Regions from separate parts of the Paenibacillus sp. NRS-1782 genome, predicted to be linked through region 3. Evidence: riboswitches for the same ligand, from Rfam matches in the RefSeq annotation. Region 3 holds a riboswitch; each other region holds the start of a gene.

Region 1 (6,078 bases), on a different contig from region 3:
TGTTATATTATATGACTTTAAAATAATTGTTGTATTTATGTTTACAAATAGAATACAAGGGAGTATAATAAATCTGTTGCCTCAAAACATTAGAATTTGCGGTCGTGGTGGAATGGCAGACACGCTATCTTGAGGGGGTAGTGGGCGTACGCCCGTGGAGGTTCGAGTCCTCTCGACCGCATTACATGCAAGACACAGTTAAAAAAGCATCCTGACACGTTTTTGACGTGATTGGATGCTTTTTTTGTTATATAAGCTGAACTAAAATATCCTTTTTCCTAGCCGCAGGAGCAGTTGCCTGGATCGGCTGCTTGTGAGAAGGTGATGAAATAGCCTGTCAGCTTTGCTGTAAAAGCTTCTCAATATCCCCCGTCAGTTTATCTGGAGTTGTCTGTGGGGCATAGCGCTTAAATACGTTACCTTCGCGTGTAATCAAAAATTTAGTGAAATTCCATTTGATCGCTTTGGAGCCTAATACGCCGGGAGCTGTTTGGGTGAGGTAGCGAAATAAAAGGTGCGCCTGATCGCCATTGACATCTATTTTGGCAAACATCGGAAATGTAACTCCATAGTTGATCTGGCAAAACTCCGAAATGTCCTCGCTGGAACCTGGCTCTTGCTTGGCAAACTGATTGCTGGGAAACCCCAAGATTTCAAGACCCTGCTCTTGGTATTGGTCATATAGTTCTTGTAGCGCCTTGTATTGGGGGGTTAGCCCGCATTTGCTGGCTGTATTCACGATGAGCAGTACTTTTCCTTCGTATGTGGACAACGGAATTACGTTCCCTTGCAGGGTTTGTGCATCATATTCATAAACGGTCATGGTTTTCCTCCTAATTTGATATTCTACAATTAAATTGTAAGAAATTTAACGAAGAGTTGCAAACCTATAAATAGATGTAATGCGCCGTTTATCAGGTGCATACAGCACTTTTTCTTTCTCTTTTACAAATAAAGGACAAAAAACGCTCCCCATACGTCAATATTGACATGCCTCTTCATTTTCGAAAAGAGATGAAAAACCGAGCTTGAAGGAGCTGGGAGAAGAATATTTATGTTGTAAGCGCTGTTATTAATCTTTTATGCTCTAAAGACCGATTTATAACCCCGCAGGTGAGCTTTACAGTGTTCCTTGCGCGGGTGTATGATTCAAGACGTAATTTCAAATGAAGTGAATGAAGCAGCAACGAATTGTCTATAGCGCTGAATTTTGCAGTTGCAAAAGCGGGGGAACCAAACGGGATCTATGCGGCTTTTAGAGGGCCGTGTGTCTCATGGGGTGAATTTTCTGGCCAAGTGCCAGAAATAGGGCGACTCTCACGTCCGAATCCGACAGCTAACCTCGTAAGCGTACAGGGAGAGGCAACAAACCGCCGTGTGCAGCCATGGTTTATTTTATCATGGTTACGTAAGAAGCCGGAGGAAAGCCTTTTTCCTTTGGCTTCTTTTTGTTGTCTTTTTATACCGGGAGAGGAGCTACTGATGGAAGGTCGGCTAATCATTGTCACTGCACCAAATGAAACGGGCAGAAATTTTGTGAAATTGCTTATGTTCAAAAAACTGGCGTTTGCGGTTCTGACGAATAGCGCTCAGGAGGAACGACAGCTCAAAAAAATGGGTGTGGAGCATGTTGTGCGCATCAATACGATGCAAGCGGGGAAATGGAATTTTCCCAAAAAAGAAATTGGCTGCGTGTATTTGTTCGAGAACAGCTTGAATCTGACGTGCCGTTTTCTGCAAATATGCCGGCCGCTGACAGCAGATCCGATCTATGTCATTACACACGGCTGTAATCCTCAAGGGATTTATCGAGGTTTGGGAGCGGACCATGTGATCTACACTTTGAACGGAGAGGTGGGTTTCCTGCTGAACGGATAGTCGCTTACGGTGTGCTGGTATACATTAAAATTTGCGAATTTAGTTGCATAGCGATTTTACGAGAGTGTCAGAATGATGAATTAAGAACGGATACGGGAGGGTATGAACATGATGGATATATACATGCTGCTGGTGATGGCTGTGAGTTATGGAATGATACTGATGCTTGTACGCTGGTGTGATGCGCAGACCTCCAAAGGAGGGCGAAAGGGATGATGGTTGTGCTTGCGCTTACGGCTATTGTATTTGTGTATTTAATCTACGCACTCCTGAATCCTGAAAAGTTCTAATCAGCTAAGCAGGATCAAGCGGGCGGGGGACAGCAGATCATGGATGAAACATCAGAGTCAGCGGGCTTTCGCAAACGTGTGCATTCGACTGGTGCGATGAACCCGTCTGTTGTCCAAACGCAGGAGTATTTTGAGGGAGGAAATAGATGATGGAGCTGCTGCAAATTGGAATTGTGATTGTGATATTGCTGCTCCTGGTGAAACCAGTGGGCACCTATATATATCATGTGTTCTCCAATGAACCAAATCGGACGGATCGAGTCTTTGGCGGGACGGAGAAGTTGATTTATAAGGTTATAGGATTGAAAAAGCTGGAGAGCATGCGTTGGACCACGTATGTGATGAGCTTTATTGCTACGAATGTCGTGCTTGTAGCGATCAGCTATGTGCTGCTGCGCTTGCAGGGACTGCTTCCCGGTAACCCGACTGGAAACGGCAATATGGAGGCGTCACTGGCCTTTAACACGGTGATCAGCTTTATGACCAATACGAATCTCCAGCATTATAGCGGAGAAAGCGGGCTTACGTATCTGACACAGATGGCGTTTGTTACGATGATGATGTTCACTTCGGCTGCTTCCGGTTTTTCGGTTGCTGCGGCTTTTATGAGAGGATTGACGCGGCGCGGAGAAGGAATGGGCAACTTTTTTCAGGATTTTATCAAAGCGATTATACGGATTTTCCTGCCACTGGCCTTTGTACTTACACTGGTGCTGGTTGGATTGAAAGTACCGCAGACGCTTCAGCCTGCGGCGGATATCACGACGCTGAGCGGAACACAGCAGCAAATGGCCTTGGGACCCGTTGCTTCGCTGGAATCAATCAAGCACTTGGGGACGAACGGGGGCGGTTTCTATGGGGCCAACTCGGCGCATCCTTTTGAAAATCCAAACCCCTGGACGAATGTGCTGGAAATTTTGGCGATGTGGGTGATGCCGGCTTCACTGCCGTATACCTTTGGGCTATTCGCTCGTAATCGCAAGCAGGGGTGGATTATATTTAGCTCCATGATGGTACTGTTTCTCGTATTCCTAGCCATTACGTACGTATCAGAGAAAACGGGTAATCCGCTGATTCAGGCACTGGGGGTGGATGCTTCTCAGGGTAGCATGGAAGGGAAAGAGGTCCGCTTCGGCATCGGACAATCGGCATTGTTCACGGCGGTGACGACGGCGGCTACGACAGGCTCGGTCAATAACATGCACGATACACTGACTCCATTGGGCGGTATGGCTGCTTTGGGCGAAATGATGCTGAACGTCATTTTCGGCGGTAAGGGTGTCGGGCTGATGAATATGCTGATGTATGCGATTCTGGGTGTGTTTATATGTGGATTGATGGTCGGCAGGACCCCGGAATTTATGGGCAGGAAAATAGAAGGCAAGGAAATGAAGCTGATCGCGATTGCCATTTTGGTACATCCGTTTCTCATTTTGGTGCCGACTGCGCTCGCCTTTATGAGTCATTGGGGATACGATGCGGTCACGAACCCCGGATATCACGGGTTGACTCAGGTGTTATATGAATATGCGTCATCTGCGGCTAATAACGGTTCGGGATTTGAGGGTCTTGCGGATAACAACGTATTCTGGAACACGACAGCGGGTGTGGTTATGTTCTTTGGACGATATGTATCTATTGTTGCACTGTTAGCTGTAGCGGCTTCATTGAATGCCAAAGCACCGACTCCAGTGACGACGGGCACACTTCGCACAGACAACAAGCTGTTTGGGGCGATTCTGATCGGGGTTGTGCTGCTGATTGGTGCGTTGACCTTCTTGCCCGTCATCGTATTGGGGCCTGTGGCTGAGTTTTTGACCATGTGAAGAAGATGAACAGGAAGAAGAAAATGAGAATGAGAATGAATGAACGGGGTGCTTGATCATGAAGGAACAACGCAAACGCATGCTGGATAAAAGCATCTTGAAGCATGCGATCAAGGATAGCTTTATGAAATTAAATCCGATGATCATGATGAAAAATCCAGTCATGTTCGTCGTGGAGATCGGCACATTGGTCGTGCTGCTGATGCTGCTGTTCCCCGGTTATTTTGGAACGGGTAACGAAATGGGCTTTAACCTGGCGGTTTTTATGATTCTGTTGTTCACGCTGCTCTTTGCTAACTTTGCCGAAGCGCTCGCGGAAGGGCGGGGTAAGGCACAGGCTGCCTCTTTGAAAAAATCCAAGCAGGATACTCAAGCCAATAAGCTTGTCGGGGATGAGATTCAGGTGGTCAGCTCGACCGAGCTGCGCAAGGGTGACATTGTGATGGTGTCCCAGGGCGAGATGATTCCGAGCGATGGTGAGGTGATTGAAGGTCTTGCCTCAGTGGATGAATCGGCGATTACGGGAGAATCGGCCCCGGTGATCAAGGAATCGGGTGGTGATTTTTGCTCGGTAACCGGCGGGACGCGTGTGGTCAGTGACCGGATTAAGGTGCGGATTACGACAGAACCGGGCGAAACGTTCATTGATAAAATGATTTCGCTCGTGGAAGGCGCACAGCGCCAAAAGACGCCGAACGAGATTGCGCTGAATACCCTGCTGATCAGCTTAACGATTATTTTTATGATCGTGGTGGTGACACTGGCACCGATTGCTCGTCATTTTAACATTGACTTGCCTGTTCCCGTGCTTATCTCGTTGCTGGTCTGTCTGATTCCGACCACGATTGGAGGACTGCTGTCAGCCATCGGGATTGCTGGTATGGACCGGGTCACCCAGTTTAACGTGCTGGCGATGTCAGGCAAGGCGGTAGAAGCATCTGGAGACATCAATACAATGATTCTGGACAAAACGGGTACAATTACCTTCGGTAACCGGATGGCGAGCCAATTCGTGCCTGTAGGGGGCGTAGAAGAGGCAGAGCTAGTCAAGTGGGCTGCGATGAGCTCGATGAAGGATGAGACGCCCGAGGGGCGCTCAGTTCTGGAGTTGATGCGCAAGCAGGAGTACACACTGGATGAATCCTTGGCAGCAGGCGGGACCTTTATCGAGTTCAAGGCGGAAACCCGGATGAGTGGTCTGGATCTGGCCGATGGACGAAAGGTACGCAAGGGCGCGGTGGACTCTGTCCGGCAGTGGGTACTATCGCAAAACGGTAGCGTCCCAGCCGATCTGGAGGAAAAAGCGAATCAGGTGGCCTCTGAAGGAGGTACGCCGCTGGCTGTCGCGCTGAATGATCGGATATATGGCATTATTTATTTGAAGGATACGGTGAAGCCGGGCATGAAGGAGCGGTTTGATCAGCTCCGGGAAATGGGTATCCATACGATCATGTGTACCGGGGATAATCCGCTGACGGCTGCGACGATTGCGCGGGAAGCGGGTGTGGATGATTTTGTGGCTGAAAGCAAGCCAGAGGATAAAATTGCGGTTATTCGTCGTGAGCAGGAGCTGGGCAAGCTGGTTGCCATGACCGGGGACGGGACGAATGATGCTCCTGCGCTGGCGCAGGCTGATGTGGGGCTTGCCATGAATAGTGGCACGGTTGCAGCCAAGGAAGCCGCCAATATGGTGGATTTGGATTCCGATCCGTCCAAGATTATTGAGGTGGTCGCTATCGGAAAACAGCTACTCATGACACGCGGTGCATTGACGACATTCAGTATCGCGAACGATGTTGCCAAATATTTTGCCATTATTCCGGCGATGTTCATGCTGGCGATTCCGCAAATGAGCGCATTGAACGTGATGGGGCTTGGCTCTCCGCTATCTGCTATTTTGTCGGCGCTGATCTTTAATGCTGTTATTATTCCGCTTCTGATCCCGCTGGCCATGAAGGGCGTGAAGTATAAGCCCATGAGCTCGGATCGTCTGCTGGGACGGAATTTGCTGATTTACGGTTTGGGCGGTATGGTGGTGCCGTTTGTTGGCATTAAAGCTATTGATTTGCTAGTACATTTGTGGA
Region 2 (6,078 bases), on a different contig from region 3:
CTGGTACTGTCTGGTATGACACCAACGGATGAACGCAGAAAGAGCATTGATTTTTCGGATGTATACTACCACTCCAAGCAAGTCATTATGGTACGTCCGGAGGATAAGGACAAATATCCGATGATGGCTGCTTTGAAAGGCGAGAAGATCGGGGCACAAAAGGGCAGTATTCAGGAAGAGATTGCTCAAAAAGTGCCCAATTCCTCTGTAACTTCGCTGGATAAAATCTCCGACCTGGTACTCCAGCTTCGGACACAGCGTATTAACGCTGTCGTGATTGAGGATACAGTTGCTAAAGGATATACGTTGGACGGTACGGTAACGCTCGCCAAGGCGGTGCCAGAGGATGAGGGAGCAGAAACCGCTGTAGGTATTCGTAAAGGAAATGCTGAACTGCTGGCCTCTGTAAATAAAACGTTGACTCGCCTGAAAGCAGACGGTTCTATTGAAAAGTTTTCCACAGAAGCGAGTGCGCTCAATGCGGATCGACAGGTTTCATCCAATAACATCGTGGATATATTTTGGAAATATCGCAGCTTTTACGTTACGGGTATCGGCTACACGTTGTTGCTGTCTGCGCTCGGGGTACTGTTCGGATTTATCATTGGTCTGATCATCTCTCTGCTGCGGATGAGTGGTGTACGTATCATTGAATGGTTGGGTACGGCCTACGTAGAGGTACTACGTGGTACACCTATGCTGGTACAGCTTATGATCATCCATTATGGGGTTGCTTTGACGCTGGGCGTCAATTTTACGCCACTTCAGTCCGGTATTATTACGTTATCTCTGAATAGCTCGGCTTATCTGGCTGAAATTTTCCGTGCAGGTATCCAGGCAGTGGACCGTGGTCAGATGGAAGCAGCTCGTTCACTCGGTATGGGACGAGGCAAAGCTATGCGTCACGTCATTTTACCGCAAGCGTTCAAGTCTGTACTGCCTGCGATCGGCAATGAGTTTATTACGATTATTAAAGAGTCCTCCATCATTTCTACCATCGGTATCGTGGATATTATGTATCAGGCCCAAGTCATTAAGAACATCACCTACGAAGGATTAAGTCCGTTCGTCATCGCGGCTGCTATTTATTTTGTAATGACATTCAGCTTGTCGAAGCTGTTGGGTTTATGGGAAAGGAAGTTGAGAGCCAGTGATCACCGTTAAACAACTGCGTAAATCGTTCGGCAAAAGTGAAATTTTAAAAGGCATTGATATAGATATTGCCAAAGGCGAGGTTGTTGTCGTCATTGGCCCGAGTGGTTCGGGGAAAAGTACATTTTTACGTTGTATGAATCTGCTGGAGCAGCCGACCGACGGGGAGATTTTGTTTGAGGGCGAGCCGATCACAGCTCGTGGTCATAACATTAATGCGACTCGTGAAAAAATGGGGATGGTGTTCCAGCATTTCAACCTGTTCCCGCACAAAACGGTGCTGCAAAATCTGACGCTTGCGCCAACTCAGGTTAGGGGCCAGTCTGTGAAGGAAGCTGAGAAAATTGCGCTGGAGCTGCTGCGCACCGTTGGACTTGAAGACAAAAAGGCCACCTATCCAAATCAGTTATCCGGTGGACAGAAGCAGCGGATTGCGATTGCACGCGCCTTGGCGATGCAGCCGCATGTAATGCTCTTCGATGAGCCGACTTCGGCTTTGGACCCTGAAATGGTCGGGGAGGTGCTGGACGTGATGAAGAAACTGGCTGAGGGTGGCATGACGATGGTCATCGTGACCCATGAAATGGGCTTTGCCCGCGAGGTAGGAGACCGCATTATCTTTATGGATAACGGTCAAATTGTGGAGCAAGGTACACCGGAGCAGGTTTTTGGTACTCCAAGCCATGATCGTACCCGGGATTTTCTTGCCAAGGTTTTGTAAGAAATGAGCTTGTAAAGGCTATGAAGAAAGCTCTCCGCGTTGGAAGTTTGACGGGGGGCTTTTTCTTTTTTTTGTCATCCTCGTTCATATTTTTGTAACTAATTTCGATTTCATGATGACAAAATTGTAACACATGTAGTATGATGTTCAAGGTTCCCAACATTTTCATGCAGATAAGGTTACAAAATTGTGATATTATGCAGTGAGCCAAAACTTACCGGGGCAGCAGACAGCTACGACAGACGCTGAATGCGGGACCCAAAACCATGGGAAGTGCGGGGGACGTAACAACGGCAGTAACTTCTGATCCGTCTTCATACGAATGGATGGAAGGTTGCCTAGGGGTGAATTGCATTAAGCATAGGGCTTCTCCTGAGTCCGAATCCGACAGCTAACTTCGCAGGCATAACAGAGGAGGTACATATCTTTTGAAACATCTGAAACGTATTGGAAAAACAATGAAATTTGCGGTGCTGGCAGTAGCCATTGCAGGATTGGCGCAGACAGCCGGGGTAGCCGACGCTGCTTCGCTTCATACGGCCAAGGAAGGTGACACCTTCTTTTTACTTGCTCAACGTTACGGGGTATTTGTAGAAGATCTGCAAAAGGAGAACCCGGATGTTGCCGCCAGCAATATATATGCAGGAATGCAAATTAAGGTGCCGGACGAGAACAAGTTAAAGGCCGCTTCGGATTCGAAGCCTCAGCTTCTTTCCGAGAAAGCGCCAGCAGGTGACGGTCAACAGGTTGAAGCATGGGGCAAAACATTCAACTACAGAAAAGTAGTTGACGTGAAGGCCACAGCGTATTCCGCAGCAGCCAGTGAAAATGGAAAATGGGGAGCGGTGGACTATTTCGGAAATCCGCTTAAGCTCGGTACGATTGCGGTAGACCCCAACGTAATTCCGTTGGGTACGAAAGTGTTGGTTACAGGCTATTCCCACCCGGGGCTGCCGGATCAATCTTTTGTAGCAGTAGCACGTGATAAGGGCAGCGCCATCACGGGTAAACGGATTGATATTTTCATTCCAGGCAGCCCATCTTTTGTGAGTGACTTTGGTTTTCAGAATGTGAAGCTGTATGTCATTGATAAATAGACTATGTAAGCAAATGAATTAAGTGAACATAATATATATTATGTAAACTATAATCAAATAACGTAATCGCAGGTTCAGATCATATATGGGTCTTGTCGATTAGTAAAGGGCTGTCTTGACCGCAGAATGCATCTGCTGACAAGACAGCCCTTTACTGTTATTTCCGCTCCGAGGTGTGAAGTAGCCGGGGAACCGTGACAAATTTGTAGCCCTTGGCTTTCAGCGACTGAATGAGACCCGGCAGGGATTGAACAGTGCCTTTCAGATTGGAGCTTTGACCTCCACCTGCGTGCATTAAAATGATAGAGCCTGGTCCAGTAGCCGGGATCACATTACGCTGAATTTGTGTTTTACTGAGTCCCTTCCAATCGAGGGAGTCTACGTTCCAATTGACAATCATGTAGCCGTGACGACGCGCCCATCGGATCTGAGGCTCCGTAATTTCACCATAGGGCGGGCGGATCAGCTTGGGTCGAAAGCCTACAGTGGCCTCCAAAATATGTTCTGTTTTCTTAATCTGGTTGCGAAAGCGTTCCGGTGAAGCCTTCCTAAAATCCGGATGGGTATAGGAATGGTTGCCTAAGGCATGGCCTTCACGTACGATACGGCGAATCATGCCCGGGTGTTTTTCCGCACGGTGACCGACAATAAAGAAGGTGGCTTTGATCCCATTCGCATGCAAAATGTCCAGAACCTGCGGCGTATACCGGGAATCGGGCACGTCATCAAAAGTCAGGGCAATTTGCTGAGTGTGCGGGCCGCACATTTTGAAAATATCCGCATGTTTTTTTCGAAGCATGGCTAATGTGGGAGTGGCTCGTTCTCTGCTCTTATGTGCTGAAGAAACAACAGTCGCTTCCTTGGAATGAGTCGTTCCGATATCGGGAGGCGCATCCGCGTGAACGGGAAAACTCGAAAATGCTAGTAACAGTGACATGATTGGCAATATTCCCCTGTACGGCATATGTATCCCCCTTTCCGTGCAGTGGTTCCTTCTGTTGCTTTCATTTATTATGTACCTGACATGTTGAAATTATGCTGCTGAACAGGTTAGACTATTGAATGGTTGAGTGGAAATGCAGCACAATACGGATGTAAGTGCAGATCACGAAGCTAAACGAACATATTCTATTAAACCTGACCGAAAACAGCAGTATTTTCGCAGCTTTTAGCCTTTAAATGGATTCGGTATCCAGTGATTACTGGTGTATAATGGGGTTGCAATTCATATTGTACAGAGATGGAATTAAAGGAAGGATGGATCAAAGTGACCGACTTGTTTACTCCTTATCAATTAAAGGGACTCTCTTTAAAAAATCGAATTGTAATGCCCCCCATGTGCCAATACAGTGTGGAGGCCAAAGATGGAAAGCCAAATGATTGGCATCATGTCCATTACGTTAGCCGGGCAGTAGGTGGCACCGGGCTGATTATTGTGGAAATGACAGCGGTCCACCCGGATGGACGCATTACAGATCATGATCTGGGTATTTGGAGTGACGAGCATATTCCTGCATACCGTAAAATAGTGGAGGAAGTCCACAAGTACGGTGCCAAAATCGGAATTCAATTAGGTCATGCCGGACGAAAGGCTGAAGATGCCGACTTGCCTGTTGCACCGTCCTCGATAGCTTTTAGCGAACGTTTCAAGGAGCCGCATGCTTTGACGACAGCCGAAGCCAGGGAGCTGGTTCAGGCTTATAAGGAAGGCGCGCGCCGCGCGGTGGAAGCCGGGTTTGATACAGTAGAAATTCATGGCGCTCATGGTTATCTAATTCATCAATTTCATTCCCCTTTAACGAACACAAGAGAAGATGAGTATGGACAGGATTTATCGCTGTTCGGTGTTGAAGTGATTCAGGCTGTTAAAGAGGTGCTTCCGTCTGATATGCCTGTGTTGATGCGGATATCCGCCAAAGAGTATGTAGAAAACGGATATAATGTGGAATACATAGCGGGCATAGGGGAACGATATCGTGATGCAGGTGTGGATATTTTTCACATCTCCTCTGGTGGCGAGGGGCCGATTGGTTCCAATGGCGGTCCATCTGCGCGTGCGGGATATCAGGTGGATTTGGCACGTGATATACGTGAAAAGCTTAATGTGCCTGTAATCGCTGTCGGTCTACTGGACGATTATGAGGATGCCCGGCGGGTGATTCAGCAAAAAGAAGCTGATCTGGTAGCGATAGGACGCGCCATGCTGCGCGATCCGTATTGGGCGCTGCATGCGTCGCGGGAGCTGAAAGTACAGGCGGATATCCCGGAGCCTTACTTGCGCGGTTTTTAGAATGCACTTTATTTTTTAGAATGCACTTTGTCCGATAATATTTTTGAAACTCTATTTGCAAAGCTTGCGTAAACATGTGTACAGAGCTTAAAATTTAAGCATTCAACACTAGGAGGAACTTCACATGTCTATTTTCAAACGTTTAAGAGATCTTACCATGTCCAATATCAACTCCATTATTGACAAAGCCGAAGATCCAGTTAAAATGACAGATCAATACATTCGTGATATGCAAGAGGATCTGGAGGATGCAGAGAAAGCGGTAGCCGCTCAGATTGCCATTGAGAAGAGATTCAAACAGCAGTACGAAGAGCAGGCTGCTCTGGTAAAAAAACGTGAAGAGCAGGCCCATACAGCAGCAAAAGCGCAAAATGTGGATCTGGCTCGCCGCGCGTTGGAAGAAAAGAAATCTGCTGAGCAAAAAATGACCGAGTTTAAGGCTGGCTACGAGCAGAACAAGGCGGCAGCCGATAACCTGCGCGGTAAGCTGGATGAAATGCGCAGACAGCTGACGGAAATGAAGAACAAGCGTGAAACGCTGGTTGCCCGTTATAATGCAGCTAAAGCACAAACGGAAATTAACAAAGCAATGAACGGTTTTAGCTCCGATACGGCAACTGCCGGGCTGAAGCGCATGGAAGAAAAAATGCTGCAAGCAGAGGCGCGTGCTGAAGCAAGCAACGAAATGTCCTCTAAAGAAAAATCGCTGGATGAGGAATTCAAGGAGCTTGATAAGAAAAGTGCCGTGGACGATGAGCTTGCCGCTTTGTTGAAGCAATACGACAATAAATAAGGTTATAAGCATGGCCGCCTGTGTG
Region 3 (6,078 bases):
CCCTTTAATGATCGCTTTATCCCGCTGGATGTCCTCAACGCGAAACGTGACATCTCCGCCATACGATTTTCGAACGACCAAGTCTCCTAAAATCATCACACTGTATCACCCCTCCCATATCGTATGGGTGAATGCACAGTTTGGTTCCTTATCATGCTCAAGAGCTTATACAAACCAGCCACAACCGTGCAAAGCGCAACCAGAGACTCTCTGATTGCTGCTAAGCGATAGCTCGTACGTCAGGTCAGGAAATCCCGGCTTCCAGCAACACAGCGCTCAGACGCGCAAATTCCTCGATACTCAGCGTCTCGCCCCGACGGGAAGGCTCTATGCCTGCCTGAAGCAACAGCGGCTCCAGCGTGTCCCTGTTCTCTTTGGTAAAGAAGCGGCTTTTCAGGTTATTCGAAATGGTCTTGCGACGCTGGGCAAATGAAGCATGTACGACTTCGAAGAAATGCTGCTCGTCCACCACCTCTACCGGAGGCACTTCCCGCACACGCAAACGGATGACCGCCGATTCTACATTCGGCTGGGGAATAAATACCGTATTCGGTACGATGCAGACCAATTCGGGTTCGCTGTAATATTGCACTGCAATACTCAAGCTGCCGTAATCCTTCGTCCCAGGAGACGCTGCCATACGCTCAGCCACTTCCTTTTGAATCATGACGACAATATTCTCCAGAGGGAGCTTGTCCTCCAGCAGCCTCATCAGAATCGGTGTAGTGACGTAGTACGGCAGATTAGCGACGACGCTCACTTTACTGACCCCGGCAAAATCGGAAGCAAACACCTCTCGCAAATCCAGCTTCAGCACATCCCCATGGCGTACCTTCACATGCTCATAAGGGGCCAGCACCTCTTCGAGAATAGGCAAAAGCCGCTGGTCAATTTCGACAGCTGTAACTACCTTGGCCGATTGCGCCAGCTTCTCGGTCAAAGCGCCAATCCCCGGACCGATCTCCAGTGCGCCCTTCGTTTCGTCCAATCCCGCAGCATTCACGATCTTGTTCAGAATATTTTGATCAATCAGAAAGTTTTGTCCCAAGCTCTTCTTGAACGAAAACCCGTGCCGCTGAATAATTTCCTTCGTGCGCCGCGGTGTTGCTATATTTTGAATCCCTGTCATACGGATATCACATTCCTTCACTTTCAATTTGTGCCAGCGCACCGGCAAATTCCTCACGGCTGATCTGGAACACAGCGAGCCGTTTATGTAACTGCTTACCGTTACAGTAACCAATACCCAGCATATTACCCAAAGCCATACGTCGTGCAGCAGCATTCGGGTGGGTGATCAGCCCGGCGTCAATCAGGTCCGCCCAATCAATTAGCGGATCGGCCCCTTCCACCGTCGTATGCACCCGTGCCAGAGCATGTCTGATCGCTTCAGGCGAGGCATTCTCCACGCCAATATCCCCTTTGCGCGTCGCTTCTGCCTCTGGTATAAAGGCCTGCTTGCAGCCAGGCACCTTGGAGGCGATAATTTTGCGGATACGCTCCCCTGCATGATCGGGATCGGTCAAAATAATGACACCCCGCCGCTCCTGCGCCAGCGCAATTTTGCGCAGCGTCATTTTATTAATGGCTGAGCCGCCCGTTTCTATCGTATCCGCTTCGACAGCACGGCGAATAGCGACCGTATCATCCCGACCCTCTACCACGATCACTTCCTTGATCATTTGCGTTTCCCTCCACTGCTACACAGTCAGCTATATTCATCTTTCCCTGCTTTTGAAAACAAAATAAGAAGAGGGTATCCTCTTCTTAGCATGGCATAACTATGATGTTAATACTATCGCATTGCCCTAAACATATACAACACGTTTTTAGTTCATTTCAGGCTTCACGGGTCCAATCACATATACGGTTTTACCGTGCTTGCGACCAAACTGATTGGCTTGACTCAAACTCTCATAATACACATCGATTTTGTGGCCTTTAATTGCGCCACCGGTATCCTCCGCACGGCGGAAGCCCACCCCTTCAATATATACCCACCAGCCGATTGGAATCACACTCGGATCGACAGCGATGGTGCGTCCTTCCGTGACACGCGTGCCGGATGCGGTACGTGTACCGATACCTGGCTCCTGTGACGAATAGGCCGTCATGGAGACGTTTTGTAATACTTTGTTATATTTAAAATTCACACCTGCTTTACGGACAGCATTGTCCGAACTAACCCGTGTTGCCTTAACGGCATCTTCAGGACCGACAGAAGCAGCCAGAACGACCGGTTTTTTCTTCGTTCCTACCGCAATCACCTTATCCACACGATTCTGTGCGACTTCCTTGTTTACCAGCTGCTTGGATACCAATTTTCCGTCATGGTATACCTTTTGAACATGCTGGACCACAACACCCGTTTTACCGCTTTGGATGACCCGATTATCACCTTTATAGAGACTTGGATCGGCCGTTTTGATGACCTGATAAGGTACCTGTTGCTTCTGTTCAACCTGCTGTTTCTTCACACGGATGATTTTTATGTCCATGTTAGACGAAACAGAAGCATCCAGAGCAGGATAAACTTTATCATTTGACGATAATTTATAGCCCGAGGTGCGAATGGCACCCTCTACTGTATTTTCTGTTGTGTACAATTTTTTCGTCTCGTTGGCTAAGGATAATTTGACCTGATTGGCACGTTTGATGACTACGCGATCCCCATCCTGTACTGCTCCGTTCAGCGGCATCGAAACCGTATCATGCGGCTGAAGTGAAATCGAATGCTCTTTGAGCAAATCTTGGAGCTGGGATTGCCGGGTTTCTACCGCAGATGCCTTACCATCGATGACAAAAAAGACCTGTTTTTTAGATTCAGTGTACACCAGAATTGAAATCATAATCGTTAGTGCGATTAGAAAAATAGCAACCAAAGCAGCCTGGCGCACATTTTCTTGCTTCCAACGCAATACGTAAGACATGCTGGATGAGCGTGACTCATGGGTCTCCTCTTTTTGGAAAATGCCCATTTCCTCCGTCCTCCTTACATAGCCCGCCGTCTGGAGTAAGACATAGTTGAGATTGACGTGACTATAACAGATTTTCTACAAGACAAGCCCGTAATGCGACTGTCCTGCACCATGTACCCGTCTTCGCGGCATGCTGTCCTCCCCTGTTTAATCACAGTATGATGACAGATTTTCTTTTATTCACAACAAAAAAAGCCAGAAAAAGAGACTAGAGAGCTCTTTCGTGGCTTCCGGCATGTGCGAATATGCGGAAAAATCATGCACGAGATGGCTTCTCTCTTGTTACGCTTACGGGGTTAGCTGTCGGGTTCGGACGTAGAGAGACGCCCTAGCTTGGGTCAACCGCTCATGGCGGTCGCCTTCGCATTCACCCCGAAGACCCAGAAAGAAATCGAAATACGGCCCCTCCACCTGTTCAATCCCATCCGGGAAAAGAATTTCGGTCGAGCCGGCTGGACGGAAGAGACGTTCCCTTCTTGCCATACGCCGGACGTACTGTAAGCCATATCGGTTCCCCCGTTCCCTGTAAAAGGGACTCAGCGAGACTGGTTCATGAAATGAGCTGTTGATGTTTACACTCAAACAACAATTCACTGAAAAGATGATATCCTGTTTCTATGCATGTTGTAAAGCAGGTTTCAAGTACATTTTTTAAAATATTCGGTTAAAATATTGTAATATTCTCGAGTTTCCTGCAACAAATTCATGATTAGCTTCGTCTATCTCTTTATTTTGATCGATTCCTTCACTTTTTCACTTAATGTCAAATCGTTCCAAGGCATTTTGGGTCGTTATTGACACTAATTCCTCCACCGTAATTCCCTTGATTTGGGCAGCCGCCTCTGCGACCAGTCCCACGTGTGCGGACTCATTTCGCTTCCCGCGGAACGGATGGGGCGTTAGATAGGGAGCGTCCGTTTCAATGAGCAGACGGTCCAGCGGCACCTGTGCGAGTACCTCCTTTGGCTGCTTGGCATTTTTGAACGTTATGGGTCCGCCAAAAGAGAGGTGAAAGCCCATATCCAGCACCATTTTAGCCGTCTCCCAGCTTCCGGAAAAGGAATGCATGACTCCGCCAACCTCACTCGCCTTTTCTTCACGCAAAATCTTAACAATATCTTCATGCGCATCCCGGTTATGGATGACAATTGGCATGTGCAGCTCACGAGCCAGTCCAATCTGGTTGCGTAGCACCCGATGCTGTACATCCTTCGGTGATGTGTCCCAATAATAATCCAGACCAATCTCCCCGATCGCCACGACTTTCTTATGACTGCATAACGATGCAATCCATTCCAAATCCCCCTCCTGCATCGTAATCGCATCCTGTGGGTGCCATCCAATTGCCGCATAAATAAAATCATACGTCTCAGCCAATTTCATCGTGGATGGAATCGTCTCACGATTAAATCCGATATTAATCATGCGGGTTACTCCCGCTTCGACAGCACGTGCTATAACTTCTTCCCGATCTTCGTCAAATTGCGGCGCATCCAGATGGGTATGAGTGTCAAATAAATTCAAAATTCATGTCCCCTTATTTACTTTTATTGGCATATGTTTGTCTATTGTTTGACAAAATAATTCCTTATTTCGGCAGGAAGCTTGTCCTTTACCCCATCCAATTTGTTTTGGGGATAGTACATGTGATATTTACCCCGGTGAATACCGCTAATGGAGCGCACAATTTCCGATACTTCGGAAATTTCTCTCACTTCTCCTTTACGTCCAAGCAGTAAAATCTGGTTGTCCGTCGAGCCACCCTGCCGAAACACATCATAAGGAAGATCCGTCGGAAAATCAATTTCCAGATCATATTCGGGATGTAAACCAACCTGCTTCAGCGCTGTCCGAATGTCGTCAATGGTATCTGTATCCATATTTTCAATCTCTACATATTTATACAGCTTGCGATCCATAAAACGGGCGCTCAAATCGCTTAAAATCTCGTCCTTTTCCTGTTTCCACTGACTGAATACTGTCTGAATCAAAGACTCATCGAGCATCAAATATTGTTCCACCGTAAGCTCTCCCCGAAAGAGATCCGGCAACGGTTCCAGCAGAAAACTAAACTCATATCCGTTTCCAAACAGCTCCTTCGCCCGCTTGAAAATCTTACGCAATAAAATTTCCGAGCTGCGCGTCACAGGATGAAAATAAATTTGCCAATACATCTGATAGCGTGACATCAGATAATCCTCTACCGCATGCATACCTGACTCCTTCACTACAATTCTTCCATTATGAGGACGCAACAGCCGTAAAATACGATCCAGATCAATGGTGCCATAATTGACGCCTGTCGAGTGAGCATCCCGCAGCAGATAATCCATGCGATCCGCATCCAGTGGGCTTGTGATCAGGTTAACGACAATTGGCTTGTCATACGTTTTGGCAATGACCGCAGCCACCTTCGTTGGAAGCTCTTCATCGACTTGCTTCAGCACAGCGTTAATCTCTGTATTCCCCAATACAATCCGGCATGTCCAATCCTCGTGGTTCATATGAAAGGCTTCTTCTATGGAATGGGAAAACGGACCATGCCCCACATCGTGCAACAAAGCCGCACACAGCGCGACTAAACCTTCTTCCTTCGGCCAATCGGAAAATTCGCCGCGTTCAAATTGGGAAATAATACGCCGTGTAATCTCGTACACACCTAGCGAATGCGAAAAACGACTATGCTCCGCTCCATGAAACGTAAGATAAGATGTACCCAACTGCCGAATGCGGCGCAAGCGTTGGAACTCTGGAGTATTGATCAAACGCCATATCACTGTATCCTGAACATGGATATAGTTATGTACCGGGTCCTTAAAAACTTTTTCTTCACTAAGTGGCTGGTGCAAGATATCAGCTCCTTTAATATTCTGAATAATGGATTAAGATACAATAAAATCCTAAACGATCTCCTTCATTCGACATCGTTTGTCGTATTATGTCGAATTATAGATTTTCGACATTTCCAAATCGACAAATGGCTAAAATCATCAATAAAATAAGGTAATACACACACATCATGCTCTTTATTCAAAATATTTTTGCATAATCAAGCTGTTAGCAAATTTTTAAGGTTGACTGTTTTGGGAATCGTTGGTAT
Region 4 (6,078 bases), on a different contig from region 3:
TTTTTGCTCGCGCCGGGAGGCGGACAAGCTGGTAGAGAGCGGACGCGTGACGATTAACGGCGAGGTGGCGGTGCTGGGCAGTCAGGCGGAGGAGGGCGACGATGTCCGTGTGAACGGCAAGCCACTCCGCGAGAAGTCCGGTCACGTATATATTGTTTTGAACAAGCCGGTGGGTATTACAAGCACGACAGAGAGCCACATTCAAGGGAATGTTGCCGATTTTGTGGGGCACCCGCAGCGGATTTTTCCAATCGGGCGTCTGGATAAAGATTCGGAGGGTCTTATTTTACTTACCAATGACGGAGATATTGTGAATAAGATTTTACGGGCGGAAGGCAAGCATGAGAAGGAATATATCGTAACGGTGGATCGACCCGTCACACCATCTTTTATACAGGGGATGTCCACAGGTGTAAAAATACTCGGCCAGCGGACGCTCCCCTGCGAAGTGACGCGTGTATCTGAGTACGTATTCCGCATCATATTGACGGAAGGGAAAAACCGTCAGATCCGGCGCATGTGTGCTGCCTTCAGCTATGAGGTGAAGAAGCTGCAACGTCTGCGGATTATGAATATTCGATTGGGGTCGCTTCAGAGAGGCGCCTGGCGTGACCTGACAGAGACGGAGAAGCAGGAGCTAGGTGAGATGCTGAATTATACACTCAGCTAAACCTGAGGGCTTCTCATGGCTGATAGATAGCAGGGCAATGGATAGGACAAGAGGCAGAGTGGAATAGCACAATGAAAAGGCACCAGCTGCATAAAAAATGCGGCGGTGCCTTTGTCTATATAACATATACATAATCAACCTTCATTCGAGCTTGAGGTAGGACTGATAACTTGTGTGCCGTTCTGATACTTACGTAGTACGGAAATTTCGACACGGCGGTTTTTGGAGCGTCCTTGACCATCCTGATTGCTTGCTAGTGGACGATACTCACCATAACCGATGGATACAAATTTGGTTGGATCAAGCTGCGGATTGAGTAGCAAAATGCGCAAGAAATTCAGAGATCGTTTGGCACTCAAATCAAAGTTGGACGGAAACTGACTATTGGAAATCGGCACATTATCTGTATGGCCTGATACGATGACATCATAGCCAGGAAATTGCTGGAGCATGCTGGAGATGGACTTGGCCAGCTTTCGTGCTTCCGGTTTTACCTCAGCCTGACCCGATGAAAACAGGGCGTTATCGCTAATGGTGATCATGAGCTGGGATTGGTTCAGCTTTGTATTGAGCAGCGGAGTCAGACCATTATTTTCAATATACTGATCCATTTGCTTTTTGAGCTTTTTCAAATCCTCTTCTTCCCGCTGGGCGAGTTGCTTTTGCAGTTCAGCCGTAGAAGTGGCTTTAGACTTTATAGGTTGTGTTACCTGTTCTTTATTTTTGCCCATATCTGCGGATTGTGACGATGGATTGGCGGCAGAGTGATCCAGTATGCCGGTGCCGCCACTAAAAGCCGCACTCATGGATTGAGCCATAGTTTCAAATTTTTTGGCGTCGATCGCACTCATCCCGAATAAGACGATGAAAAGAGCTAGCAGAAGGGTCATCAAGTCGGAATATGGCAACAGCCAGCTTTCGTCGGCATGCTCCTCGTGCGGTTCATGTCTTTTTTTACTCACCGGAATCCCCATCCTTCTTGATCAGGGTAGCCCGTTCGGTTGGAGTCAGGAATATCGTCAGCTTCTGGCTGATCGCAATGGTGGATATACCTGATTGAATTGAGAGCAGGCCTTCGACCATCATCAATTTAAGCTCCACTTCTTTTTTGGATAACCGTTTCAGCTTATTGGACATTGGATGCCACAGGACATAACCTGTAAAAATACCAAGCAACGTCGCAATAAAGGCTGCCGCGATGGCATGAGACAGCTTGGCCATGTCACTAAGATCGGCCAGAGCGGCAATCAGACCTACGACGGCACCGAGTACCCCGAGTGTTGGAGCGTACATACCAGCCTGAGAGAAAATCAGCGCGCCGGAGCGGTGTCGATCCTCGGTAGCGTTAATGTCCTCCATTAGAACATCCCGCACGAATTCCTGATCATTACCATCAATAATCATACGCATACCACCACGCATAAAGGGATCGTCGATCTCCTCTACCTTGGATTCCAGCGCAAGCAGACCTTCGCGACGGGTAATGGATGCCCATTCGGTAAACGTGCCGATGAGCTCTTTACGGTCCAAAAGCTTTTGTTCGGTGAAAATAACCTTGAACAGTTTTGGAATCCGTTTGATTTCTTCCATCGGGAAGGCCATAAAAATACTTGCTGCCGTTCCGACAAAAATAATCATGTAAGCAGCGGGGTTGTTGACCAAGTTGATTACTGGCGCGCCTTTGAGAATCATCCCGACGACCAATGACACAATCCCGAGTACAAGTCCGATAATGGTTGAAATTTGCATGATACACCTCATCCATGAGAATAGATTTTGAATCCTTTCATGCCGCTGGGGTCGTCCTTGCCCCAGGCACGTCATTACAAGACGGATTATAGTATTTATCGACAAAACTCTCTTTTTTGTTAAGTACGAATTTCCGGTATAATAAGGTGATTATGTAATGAATGGCGGAAGAATTGGAGGAAATGGCATGGGAGTGAAGCACGGACGGGAGTATGAACAAATTTTGAACGATTTGACAGAGGCTGTGGGACGCATTCCAGATAGCTATGAATTTTTCGAAATGGAAGCAGAAGATTGGGACAGGCTGGACCCGGCAGGGCGTCAGGAAGTCAATGAAGCGCTGGCTGAAGACCTGTTTTATGCGCTGGGTACAGAGCCCGTTATCGCTGTGGGCAGCGGTGTTGTCATCTATGAACCGGAGCAGCACCGTATCTATGTGCTCATTGGAGATGAGGAGTTGACGTCGGTACCTTTGATTTGAGCAGGCCGTTTAATGGATTTATCAACGGGGCCGTGGTAATATGGACACCAATATATCGTAGTTTTGGTCGCATTCAAGCGGCTGAAAGGCTTCCGTATAAACAGGGAGGAGTCGTATCATGCCTTTTACACAAGAAGAGATTGAAGCACATCTAGAGAAGCTGGAGGGCTGGGAACTGGAGGAAGGACGATGGATTGTCCGGAAATATAATTTTTTCAGTTTTATGAAAGGGATTGCATTCGTGGATGAAGTTGCTGCTATATCGGAAGCATTTAATCATCATCCATTTATTACGATTGATTATAAGACCGTGACCCTGCGTTTAACCTCCTGGGATGACGGTGGCATTATGGCCGTGGATATTAAGGAAGCCCAACAATATAATGAAGCTTTTGAGAAAATGCGTAGCAGTCATTGAACTAATCGTGGCCTACCGTATGATAAAAGCGCCTTCGATATACAACAATGCAGTTGTATGCCGAAGGCGCTTTTATCATAGAACACGAGGCTGGTGGTCGGGAAGATACACCATACAATGAAACGGCTTCTTGCCATCGGGAGTCTGACGTTCATAGGTATCCGTAAGCTCAAATCCGGCAGCCTTGTAAGCCCGGATGGCGCGCCCATTCCAGGTCAGCACCTCCAGATCAATTTCATTTTCAGGGTTGCGTCGTCTGGCTTCCTCGGCAATGGCACGGACAAATTCGGCGCCTCTGCCATGCCCGCACAATCCGGGATGCATTCCCAGACCTAGCCGGGTCACGCCAAGCATCGGGAAATATTGAGCAAATCCGGTTAGTATGTTCTCGTCATCCAGTACAGCTACATATTGCTCCTCGCGGAGCGTGGGGCTTCCAAATTCGACCTCAAGCACCTTCATTTGTTCCCAGGGTAGCCAGCCGTATATATTGTAGGGTGGATCATAGCGCCACTCACATATCGCAGCCGCCTGCTGCTCGTCCATCGGCACGATTCGGTAGTTAGATATTGAGGCCGGCATGTTTTCCCATCCTCCTTTTACAATACTTAAACTATTAACAACAGATTGTAGACAAGTTGCAGGGGATTGGCAAGCGTGTTTATTTCATGCTCAAGTCGGGTATACATTCAATAAGAAGGCTTTACTGCTCATATGCTCCCTCGCCGTGACGGTAAAATCGACGATGTTCGCAAAAACTGAAACCTTTTGAGGTGTCAGTTCGTCAGTAAAATTAACGTTTCTGATGTTGCGGACATAAAAAGCCGCAATTCGATTCCGGCCAGAATCAAATTGCGGCTCAGGTTAGCTTGCTGTTCGTTAGTTATTCTACGTTGTCGTCATCAGGAGTTTCAGAAGCTACAGCGTGGTAAGCATCTGTACTCATAATTCTTTTGGCACCGACATATCGGTTAGCGTAATAATTTTCGTTCAGTGAGCTAACAACTACACCACGTGAAGATGAGGAGTGGGCAAATTTCCCTTCACCCATGAAGATACCTACATGGGAAATGCCTCTACCTGTGGTGTTGAAGAACACCAGGTCTCCAGGTCTCATTTCATCGCGGGATACGGAAGATCCCATTTTGAATTGTGATCCGGATTGATGCGGCAGTTTAATTCCCAATTTTTGATATACATACATTGTGAAGCCGGAGCAATCGAATCCGTCGAGTGTAGTGCCTCCGCTTCTATAGCTCGTTCCTTTGGTATCTTGGATCACCTGGTCCATCTTGGAGTCTGCAAATGCACTGCCGCCACCGAATGTAAAAGATGTAAAGGCAATGGCAAGACCCATGACTGCGATTGTTAGTTTCTTCTTCAAAAAAAAATACCCCTTCCAATGCCTGCGAGGTTAGCTTAAGGATTCGGTAGAAGGTTCCCCTATGATCACTCTGTTGCGAGATCAATTCACCCAAACTGGTTCCCCCGCTTCCTAGGTGCCAGGAATTAGGCTTAACTTAAGATGTGCACCTTGGAGAGCAGTATTCACGATAACGATATTTTTAAGGTAAAGGTTACAATAAAGATTACAAAGTTGTTACTATCAGTTCACTGCGATTATTGTAACAAAGTTGGCTGGCTTTGGCAAATGTTTCATCGCAAAAAGTTACAAAAAAATCTGCTCCCTTTATCGAGGGAACAGATTTTGCTAAGAGTATTCAGTTAGGTGCCGTTTACATGAATAGAAATGGATATAGATAGTCTCCTTCCGACAGCCAAAAATTGCTCAGGAGGAACGGAGTGGGGGTTCAACCTCTGCCGGAGATATCAGTATGCCATAGGCGGTACTGTGAACTGATGTGCCATAGCCTGACCAGACTGGTAACAAAATGATACGTTTGCTGGAGAATGAGTGCCAGCATGCCAGTCCAAATCATCGCCACCATGCCGAATAGGCCAAGGACAAGCAACACACCTGCGCCGAGCAGAAGCGAAATACCGATAGCCGCGAGGATTTGGCGAAAGAAGGCGAGCAGCGACGACAGTATGGCGTGACCACCTACGGTGCCTAGCTGCATGTACAGGATGCACTGGCGGATGAACCAGCCATAAGCGATCCAACCGATGGCATAGGGCAGCACATGCAGCAGATAGGCGGGAGATTGCAGCGCCCCGGCTACGATAGGGTAGAGCCTCGGTACCATCCAGAAAGCAGGGAGCAGCAAGAGCCCAAGCTCGATGACGTAATAGATCAGCGATGATAAACCATGACGTTTCATTCCACGGAAAAAAGACAGACTTTGTGGCTCGGTCGCATGGGTGTGCAGACTTTGGTATATTCCCGCCCGGATGAAGGGGGTAATCAGTATACGCAGCACCGTTGCCCCCAGTAGTATCCACAGATACATATGAACCTCCCGGTTGTCTGTCAGGGCAATCTGGCTCTCCATCCAAAATAAGGTCTGCCCCAGTTCATTTTGCCCCTGATCAGGGTAGCGCAGTAGTAGGGGAGTAACGGCGGATTGTACCACCCGATAGAGAAAAACGCCCCATAGCAGTCGATACAAAAATAGAATGATGACAATATAAAATTGTATGCGCACAAGCGCCCAGCCTTCTTTTATAACGGTACGCATCTATAGACACCTCACCATGACAGACTTCCAAGCAGTGTCTCCAGCAGCTTGGTTACACTTATGCTCCAGCGGGTCTGTGTTTTCTCGTTCAGTTCGGCCTTCAGGTTGTTGTTGATATGCT

Evidence for each region. Region 3 has a riboswitch for cyclic di-AMP ahead of ACIFQM_RS14100 (G5 domain-containing protein). Riboswitches for the same ligand answer to the same signal wherever they lie in the genome.
Region 1: another riboswitch for cyclic di-AMP. It lies ahead of ACIFQM_RS01285 (hypothetical protein); the one in region 3 lies ahead of ACIFQM_RS14100 (G5 domain-containing protein).
Region 2: another riboswitch for cyclic di-AMP. It lies ahead of ACIFQM_RS02840 (3D domain-containing protein); the one in region 3 lies ahead of ACIFQM_RS14100 (G5 domain-containing protein).
Region 4: another riboswitch for cyclic di-AMP. It lies ahead of ACIFQM_RS00100 (C40 family peptidase); the one in region 3 lies ahead of ACIFQM_RS14100 (G5 domain-containing protein).

The regions. Positions count from the first base shown of each region.
Region 1 covers NZ_JBITPH010000004.1:80,348-86,425, reverse strand. Annotated here, with positions in the region: tRNA gene ACIFQM_RS01295 (tRNA-Leu) at 99-181, shown strand; gene ACIFQM_RS01290 (glutathione peroxidase) at 338-823, opposite strand; cyclic di-AMP (ydaO/yuaA leader) riboswitch at 1,192-1,367, shown strand; gene ACIFQM_RS01285 (hypothetical protein) at 1,483-1,878, shown strand; gene kdpF (K(+)-transporting ATPase subunit F) at 2,091-2,168, shown strand; gene kdpA (potassium-transporting ATPase subunit KdpA) at 2,318-3,994, shown strand; gene kdpB (potassium-transporting ATPase subunit KdpB) at 4,053-6,078, shown strand, end outside.
Region 2 covers NZ_JBITPH010000009.1:133,735-139,812, forward strand. Annotated here, with positions in the region: gene ACIFQM_RS02830 (ABC transporter substrate-binding protein/permease) at 1-1,164, shown strand, start outside; gene ACIFQM_RS02835 (amino acid ABC transporter ATP-binding protein) at 1,151-1,873, shown strand; cyclic di-AMP (ydaO/yuaA leader) riboswitch at 2,120-2,294, shown strand; gene ACIFQM_RS02840 (3D domain-containing protein) at 2,302-2,970, shown strand; gene ACIFQM_RS02845 (polysaccharide deacetylase family protein) at 3,128-3,934, opposite strand; gene ACIFQM_RS02850 (NADH:flavin oxidoreductase/NADH oxidase) at 4,238-5,260, shown strand; gene ACIFQM_RS02855 (PspA/IM30 family protein) at 5,385-6,053, shown strand.
Region 3 covers NZ_JBITPH010000038.1:10,279-16,356, reverse strand. Annotated here, with positions in the region: gene yabG (sporulation peptidase YabG) at 1-96, opposite strand, end outside; gene rsmA (16S rRNA (adenine(1518)-N(6)/adenine(1519)-N(6))-dimethyltransferase RsmA) at 245-1,129, opposite strand; gene rnmV (ribonuclease M5) at 1,137-1,682, opposite strand; gene ACIFQM_RS14100 (G5 domain-containing protein) at 1,830-2,978, opposite strand; cyclic di-AMP (ydaO/yuaA leader) riboswitch at 3,248-3,530, opposite strand; gene ACIFQM_RS14095 (TatD family hydrolase) at 3,732-4,502, opposite strand; gene ACIFQM_RS14090 (HD domain-containing protein) at 4,544-5,827, opposite strand.
Region 4 covers NZ_JBITPH010000001.1:12,661-18,738, forward strand. Annotated here, with positions in the region: gene rluF (23S rRNA pseudouridine(2604) synthase RluF) at 1-670, shown strand, start outside; gene motB (flagellar motor protein MotB) at 805-1,632, opposite strand; gene motA (flagellar motor stator protein MotA) at 1,625-2,419, opposite strand; gene ACIFQM_RS00085 (hypothetical protein) at 2,607-2,900, shown strand; gene ACIFQM_RS00090 (4a-hydroxytetrahydrobiopterin dehydratase) at 3,019-3,318, shown strand; gene ACIFQM_RS00095 (GNAT family N-acetyltransferase) at 3,394-3,900, opposite strand; gene ACIFQM_RS00100 (C40 family peptidase) at 4,202-4,702, opposite strand; cyclic di-AMP (ydaO/yuaA leader) riboswitch at 4,707-4,844, opposite strand; gene ACIFQM_RS00105 (hypothetical protein) at 5,130-5,957, opposite strand; gene ACIFQM_RS00110 (M1 family metallopeptidase) at 5,969-6,078, opposite strand, start outside.